Roseivirga sp. BDSF3-8: one gene and its partner. The protein of the gene in region 1 binds, or shares a complex with, the protein of each later gene. Links are inferred from orthologs where the notes say so. Each region holds a gene or a part of one and is shown in the gene's direction. Other genes may lie near its edges.

Region 1 (3,725 bases):
CTAAGACACGATCAGTGGCAGCGGGCCTTGAAGAGGGATCAAGTGACACTGGATCATTCGGACGATAAGAAATTTGGTACGGTGGGAGCCGTTGCCCTGGATAGCCAGGGCAACCTTGCTGCAGCCACCAGTACAGGCGGCCTCACTAACAAGAAATACGGCCGCATAGGTGATAGCCCTGTCATTGGGGCTGGCACCTATGCAAATAATGCTACATGTGCTGTGAGCTGTACGGGTTATGGGGAGTATTTCCTGCGTGCGCTCGTGGCTCATGATATTTCCAGCCTTATGGAATATAAAGGCCTTACCCTACAGCAGGCCTGTGATGCAGTGGTGCAGCACAAACTGGTGGAAATGGGGGCTGAAGGGGGCCTGATTGCAGTAGATAAAACAGGTATGCCAGTGCTTTCTTTTAATTCAGACGGGATGTACCGGGGCTGGGTCAGAAAGGGTGAAGAGCCTTCCGTAGCAATGTTCAAATAAGTGACTGCCGGCTGATGATTACTCCTGGCTTTCCCGCCATTCCGTAACAGGCATGGTCTCATTTTGAGCCTCCCAGGTAAGAAATGTGATCCGCCACTGCCCGTTTACCTGTATCAGATGGTAAATATTGATGCCACGCATAATTTCTTCGCCTTCCATGTTAAACTTAATGGCGTACGGCTGCCATACCACCGCGGTTTGTCCGTAGGTATGTACTACCGGATCAGTAACAGGGTATTCGTAAAAGCCGTTTTTAAGGTAGTTAGCCCCCGCTTTTTCTATAAACTCTTCAAGCGTAAGGTGACGTACTTCTTCCTCTCCATCCGTAGACTTGCGAAGCAAACTGATCCGGACGTCCGGCGTGAAGTAAGAACGAAAACTATCCCAATCTCTTTCCACTCCTTTGAGGCCTTCCAGAGACTTCAGAGAGTTTTCAGCTACCTCCGCCGGAGACAGGGACATGTTTTGGGCCTTAGCAGACAGACAAAACAGGAGGCATACAGTTAATAGCAGGTATTTCATAGATTAGTCTTTGCTTTGATACCTAAAGTAGGGAATGAAAGGAATGTCTTCACAGTAATTCCTGACAGAGGGTGTAATTCTTTGACTAAAGAACATGGGGAGGTTTTAATCAGTCAGCGACCGTTTCCGATTCGATCACAAATACCGATAGATTTTTTACCTTAGCCAAACTATGGCAGCACGCAGAAAAAACAGGCTTTCACTTGAAGAGTACCGCGAGGGAATACTAAATGGCGACCGCATCACACTGGGCCGGGCCATTACCCTGGTAGAAAGTACCCTGACTGAGGACCGGGAGATGGCTGAAGAGCTGCTGGACAGCCTCATGCCTGAAACAGGCAAAAGCATTCGTATAGGAATTACCGGGGTGCCGGGAGTAGGCAAAAGCACCTTCATTGAGTCTTTTGGCACCTTGCTTACCGGCCATGAGCACAAAGTGGCTGTGTTAGCGATAGACCCCAGTAGCCGAAAAACGGGGGGCAGCATCATGGGGGATAAGACCCGTATGGAGGAATTAAGCCACGACCCTAATGCATTTATCAGGCCCTCCTCTACCGGCACTACATTGGGTGGAGTGGCAGGCCGTACCCGGGAAGCCATGCTTCTCTGTGAAGCGTCAGGTTTTGACATAATATTTATTGAAACAGTAGGGGTTGGGCAGTCTGAAACTGCCGTGCATGGCATGGTCGACTTCTTCCTGCTCCTTATGCTTGCCGGTGCTGGGGATGAACTGCAGGGCATTAAAAAGGGTATTATGGAAATGGCCGATGGCATAGTGATCACCAAAGCGGATGGAGATAACCTTAAGACTGCTAAAAAGGCAAAACAAGAATATCAGAATGCGCTGCACCTGTTCCCAACTAATGAATCAGGATGGTACCCTAAGGTACTCACCTGCTCTGCTATGAAAAGCCAGGGCCTTACGGAAGTATGGGAACTGATAGAGAAGCACCATAAGGCCCTTTATCAAAATGGCTTCTTTGATAAGAAGCGAAAAGATCAGCAACTGCAATGGATGCAGGATGCGATCGAACATCAGCTTATCGTCGATTTTTATGCGAGCGAGCAGGTAAAGGGCTCTATTGACCGGATTACCTCTGATGTGCTGGCCGGCAACACCAGCCCTGGCAAGGCCGCCAGAGACTTGCTGAGGCACTACCGCAATCATTGACCCTGGCCGGAGAGGCGCCTGCTATCAGATCCCATTACTTATATAGCAAATACTTTTTACGCATCTCCTTATATGCCTGTAGCTCTTCCTGCCAGCTCATACGTATATCTTCCCCATTGAATCCCTGCTTGATTTGCTCCGCCAGTACATCCGTACCTGCCAGCAGGTTGAAAAAATCAGTGAAAAAAGGTTTTGAGCCTTCCCATTTATTGTGATAGTCGATGAGGTAGGTTAGGTCAAGACCCTCCGGCTGCTCATCACTATTGCGAAAATCAATTCCGTAGCAAGTTTTACCCTCCAGCTTGGGGCTCTTAGCCATCCCGGGAATACTTTTCGGTGTGAAGGTAAACACTCCGTATGATGGCTCAGGGTAGCCTATTGCCTGAAAAGGGAACACCGTGCCCCGTGCTACACTGATGGGAGTGCCTTCAAAGAAGCATAGGGAAGGATACAACTGAATGCTTAGGTCATTAGGCAGGTTGGGAGAGGGCTTCACCGGTAGCGTATACGACATATCGTGTGAATAGTTGACTACAGGAACTACCTCCAGTTCGCAAGTTAGTCCCCCGGCCAGCCAGCCTTCACCATTTATCATCCTGGCCAGTTCACCCACTGTAAGTCCGTGGAGCACAGGAATAGGGTGCATCCCCACAAAGCTTCTGAACTTTTCCTTCAGGATAGGGCCATCGATGTACATTCCGTTAGGATTTGGCCTGTCCAGCACCACCAGTTTTTTGCCGTTTTCGGCACAGGCCTCCAGGGCGTAGTGCATGGTGCTGATGTAGGTATAGAAGCGTACGCCCACGTCCTGCAGGTCAAAAACCACCACATCGATATCCGCCAGCTTATCCGCAGACGGCTTTTTGTTACTTCCATAAAGGCTTATGACAGGCAGCCCGGTTGCCGGATCCACCCCGTCCTGTACCTTTTCACCGGCATCAGCCGTGCCGCGGAAGCCATGCTCAGGCACCATGATCTTTTTTAGCGCCACCCCTTTTTCCAGTAGCAAGTCCACCAAGTGCTGTTCGCCGGTGGTAGAAGTCTGATTTACGATCACCGCTACATTTTTGCCTTCCAAAAGAGGGATATAAGCCTCTGGCCTGGCAGCAGCGGTCATGATAGATTTTTCTTGCGGGTATTCCTCTGCAGGGGGCCGAGCCTGTTTTTGCCGGTCGTCACTTGCTGCGCAGGCGGTGACTGGCAGTAGCGCTAAAAACATTATCACCAGCAGAAGGTAGTTTCTCATAGTTTCGTAATTTGCAGCTTCAATATTTAACGGCAGGAAAGGCTTTGCAATTCCCTTACTTCATTTTCAAGCGACTTAATTCCTCAGAAAACGGTTCGTTTTCCCGCACCATACACAAGGTAGCCGTAGCCAGCGTTGGGTTTGGCCTGGCCGCCGTCCTTATCTCCATCATGATACTGGATGGGTTTCAGAACACTATCCGGGAAAAAGTTTTTGCCCTGGGCGGTCACCTGCAGGTCATCAAATATACTATGGGTAATTCATACGAAGAAGAGCCCATCTCTCTCAATGTTCCAATATATC
Region 2 (3,899 bases), 2.7 Mb from region 1 along the record:
CACCGAAGCCATGTCCGCCATCATAGGAGGGTGCAATTCGCTGCATGTTATTCCCTACGATGAAATTTTCCGGCCTGTCAGTTCTTTCAGCACCAGAATCAGCAGGAATGTTTCCCTTATACTCAAAGAAGAAAGCTACCTGAATAAGGTGGTGGACCCTGCAGCGGGCTCATATTATATAGAGAGCCTGACAGACGATATTGCCAATAATGCCTGGAAAATATTTCTTGAAATGGAGGAGCTGGGTGGCTTTGTGAAAGCTTACCACAGTGGCTATATACAAGATCAGGTAGAAAAAGGCGCTAACGCCCGAAAAGTTAAGACTGCCTCCCGCCGGGATGTCTTTGTTGGGGTCAACCAATATGCCAATGCAAGTGAGATCCTGGATCCCGATGCCCTCAAGCTAAAAAAGTATACTCCGGGCGAAGAAGGGCCGGTACTTACTCCCTATCGTGGAGCCTGGCCGTTTGAGCAATTAAGGCTTAAAACGGAGAAGTTTGTTAAGCGCATGGGACGCGAACACCGTCCGAATATTGAGCCTATTCTATTATCTAATACAGCTATGGCCAAAGCCCGGGCCTCTTTTGCCACTGGCTTTTTTGCCAGTGCCGGCTTCGGCTCACTGGATGAAATGATAGTGGATAATGTAAAAGAGAATGCAAAGAAAGCCGGTCAGCAGCGGGCTGACATCATTGTTTTCTGTGGCTCTGATGAGGATTACAGACATAATGCGCGCCAAGCGGCCGAAAAGTTCAGGTCTGGGTGCAAGGGAAAACTACTTATACTTGCCGGACCACCAGAAGCGCTCGAAGAGGGATATGCAGGGCTTTTCGATTACCTGATACACCGTAAAAGCAATGCCATAGAAATCCTGGAGCAAATACAGGAGAAAGTGCTTTCCAAATCAAAAAACAACTAGACGATGAGACCTGATTTCAAAAATTTCAAATGGGAAGGGGTTTCAGCTAAAAAACCTGAACATAAAAATGTTATAGCAGACTGGAAAACCGCCGAAGGAATAGAGGTACCCCCGATAATAACGCCTGATCACCTGAGTCCTGCCGAGCATATTGGATTTCAATCAGGACTTCCTCCCTACCTGCGGGGCCCTTACAGCACTATGTATGTTACGAGGCCATGGACCATCCGCCAATATGCAGGGTTTTCGACCGCAGAAGAATCAAATGCCTTTTATAGAAGAAACCTGGCCGCCGGTCAGAAAGGTCTTTCGGTGGCGTTTGACCTGGCTACTCACCGCGGGTATGATTCAGATCATGCACGGGTGGTAGGCGACGTGGGAAAGGCGGGCGTAGCTGTGGATTCGGTGCTTGACATGAAGATCCTGTTCGATCGCATCCCACTTGATAAAATGTCAGTATCTATGACGATGAACGGTGCGGTCATTCCGGTGATGGCCTTCTATATTGTGGCAGCGGAGGAGCAGGGTGTAAAACCTGAGCAGCTGAGTGGCACCATTCAGAACGATATTTTCAAAGAGTTTATGGTGCGTAACACCTATATATACCCTCCGGCTCCGAGTGTACGTATCATTGCTGATATTTTTGCCTATACATCCCGGCACATGCCAAAATTTAACAGTATCAGCATTAGCGGATACCATATGCAGGAAGCTGGTGCCACAGCAGACATTGAGCTGGCATATACACTGGCGGATGGCCTGGAGTATTTACGTACGGGTATAAAGGCGGGCCTTAAAGTAGATGAATTTGCTCCCAGGCTTTCCTTTTTCTGGGCGGTAGGCATGAATCACTTCATGGAAATAGCCAAAATGCGGGCCGCCAGAATTCTTTGGGCCAGACTGGTAAAACCTTTTAATCCGGAAAACCCTAAAAGCATGGCCCTGCGTGCTCACAGCCAGACATCAGGCTGGAGCCTGACCGAGCAGGATCCTTTCAATAACGTTACCCGTACTTGTGTGGAGGCCCTCGCGGCAGCGATGGGGAATACCCAGTCACTTCACACTAATGCGTTGGATGAAGCCATAGCGCTTCCTACTGATTTCTCAGCAAGGATAGCCCGAAATACTCAACTTTACCTGCAGGAAGAAACAGGCATTACACGTACAGTTGACCCCTGGGGAGGGTCATACTATGTTGAGTTTCTCACGGACCAGATAATGCGTAAGGCCTGGGATCTGATACAGGAAGTAGAGGAAATGGGCGGCATGGCTAAAGCTATAGAAAGCGGGCTGCCTAAAATGCGTATCGAAGAGGCTGCCGCCAGAAAGCAGGCGCGTATAGACAGTACAAAAGACGTCATTGTTGGTGTAAACCGCTACCAGACTGAAGAAGAAACAAGTATCGACCTTCTTGAAGTGGATAATACTGCGGTAAGGAAGTCACAAATAGAACGCCTCAATAAAATGAAGGCTGACCGGAACAATGAGAAGGTTCAGGAATCACTTGAGGCTATCACCACCTGTGCGCGTACCGGAGAAGGAAATCTGCTTGAATTAGCCATAGAAGCAGCCCGTAATCGTGCCAGCCTGGGAGAGATTTCTGAAGCTATGGAAAAAGAGTTTGGCCGCCACAAGGCGGTTATAAAATCCATATCAGGTGTGTACTCCCGCGAAGCTGAAGAAGAAGACACTTTTAAAGAAGCACGGGAACTTGCCGACAGATTTTCCAGGGAAGAAGGTCGCCGCCCCAGGATTATGGTTGCTAAAATGGGACAGGACGGACATGACAGGGGTGCAAAAGTGATTGCCACAAGTTTTGCTGATCTGGGCTTTGACGTTGACATAGGGCCACTTTTTCAAACCCCTGAAGAGGTGGCAAGACAGGCAGCTGAAAATGATGTGCATATTGTAGGGGCATCCAGTTTGGCAGGAGGGCATAAAACACTGGTGCCTCAGCTTATCGAAGCTCTCCGGGAGCTTGGCCGCGATGACATCATGGTTGTAGCAGGGGGTGTAATCCCTTCGCGCGATTACCAGGAATTGAAAGATAAAGGTGTGGCAGAAGTATTTGGCCCTGGTACAATCATTTCAAAAGCTGCTATCCGAGTACTCAACCGACTTATGGAAGATGAGCCTGTAAGCAGCGAGGAGTAGGCTTTATTCAGGTTTTGAAAAACAAAAGCCCCACTGAATGAGTCAGTGGGCTTTTGTTATCTGGTAGTTATTGCAGTTCCGAAAGCTTGTTAGACAGCGTAAGCCTTTCTCCTAAAGACTCATAGGCATTTGATAGTTCATTTGCATACTTCTCCGTTTCGTCCGAGGACATTAAGAGGGATAGCTGTTGTTGATGGTCAAAAGCTTCTCTGTGTTTCTGCTGGGCTGTTTCGGCAGTAATTGCCGTTTCCAACATGGTTATCTTATCATCATATTCAATATTACCCATTAGAAGCAAGCCCTTTTCAGCATAAGTTTCTGCCTCAGCATATTCCTTATTGGATAACTTGAATACTGAGAGATCCCGATATGCCTGGGAGAGATAGAATGATGAGGCGGTAGGCATAATTGTCTCAAGGGCCAGCTCGTAATAGTGATCTGCACTATCTTTCATTCCTGTTTTTGAATACATATAAGCCAGATTATGATACAGCCTGCCCTCAGTTCTGTAATCTTCCAGTTCCTGGGATATCTCTACCCCTTTATCAAAGTACTTTTTTGCCTTGTCATACTCCTGGAGAAGGATAAGGGCGTAACTCATAGAATTGTAAAGTCCTCCAAGCCCTGTTTTCTCCTCATCCATACCTTCAGCTAACTCAATAGCGCGATCCAGGTATTCTTTACTTTTACTGTAATTACCTGCATCAAGATAATTCCTTGCTCTGGTCCTTACCATTTTGAGTTTAAAGCTTTGCTCAGAAATATAGTCATAAAGCTTGAAGGCTTCCGCAAAGTGACTCTCTGCCAGATCATACATTTTCAGACG

The links.
Region 2: the proteins of meaB (region 1) and scpA are in contact, whole or in part, in a crystal structure (PDB 8DPB), measured with the Methylorubrum extorquens proteins. The link is inferred for Roseivirga sp. BDSF3-8 from one-to-one orthologs. Residues at the interface, in SOR26638.1 of Methylorubrum extorquens: Arg20, Ala21, Ala24, Arg25, Thr28, Ser32, Arg33, Arg34, His37, Thr98, Gly99, Gly100, Ser101, Ile102, Leu103, Lys106, Thr107, Ala110, Ala113, Ile114, Asp115, Arg116, Ala118, Phe119, Ile120, Arg121, Pro122, Pro124; in SOR27001.1 of Methylorubrum extorquens: Glu577, Glu578, Asn579, Asp580, Gly581, Arg582, Arg583, Arg585, His596, Ala604, Ser605, Ala608, Asp609, Gly611, Phe612, Asp613, Val614, Asp615, Ile616, Gly617, Pro618, Leu619, Glu625, Arg628, Gln629, Val631, Glu632, Asn633, Asp634, Glu661.

Annotation. Positions count from the first base shown.
Region 1 is NZ_JBGNFV010000001.1:1,028,565-1,032,289, reverse strand. What follows is about bases 372-3,176. They hold meaB (methylmalonyl Co-A mutase-associated GTPase MeaB), read left to right. Parts: upstream 372-1,177; coding sequence 1,178-2,176; downstream 2,177-3,176. Other genes in these bases: AB9P05_RS04125 (exo-beta-N-acetylmuramidase NamZ domain-containing protein), read right to left, coding at 2,211-3,176; AB9P05_RS04135 (nuclear transport factor 2 family protein), read right to left, coding at 502-1,005. Outside these bases: more of AB9P05_RS04125, read right to left, coding at 3,177-3,422; AB9P05_RS04120 (ABC transporter permease), read left to right, coding at 3,467-3,725. UniProt on the Escherichia coli protein: Binds and hydrolyzes GTP. Likely functions as a G-protein chaperone that assists AdoCbl cofactor delivery to the methylmalonyl-CoA mutase (MCM) ScpA and reactivation of the enzyme during catalysis.
Region 2 is NZ_JBGNFV010000001.1:3,737,195-3,741,093, reverse strand. Bases 519-3,497 are described here. They hold scpA (methylmalonyl-CoA mutase), read left to right. Parts: upstream 519-922; coding sequence 923-3,073; downstream 3,074-3,497. Other genes in these bases: AB9P05_RS15855 (tetratricopeptide repeat protein), read right to left, coding at 3,141-3,497; AB9P05_RS15865 (methylmalonyl-CoA mutase family protein), read left to right, coding at 519-919. Outside these bases: more of AB9P05_RS15865, read left to right, coding at 1-518; more of AB9P05_RS15855, read right to left, coding at 3,498-3,899. UniProt on the Escherichia coli protein: Catalyzes the interconversion of succinyl-CoA and methylmalonyl-CoA. Could be part of a pathway that converts succinate to propionate.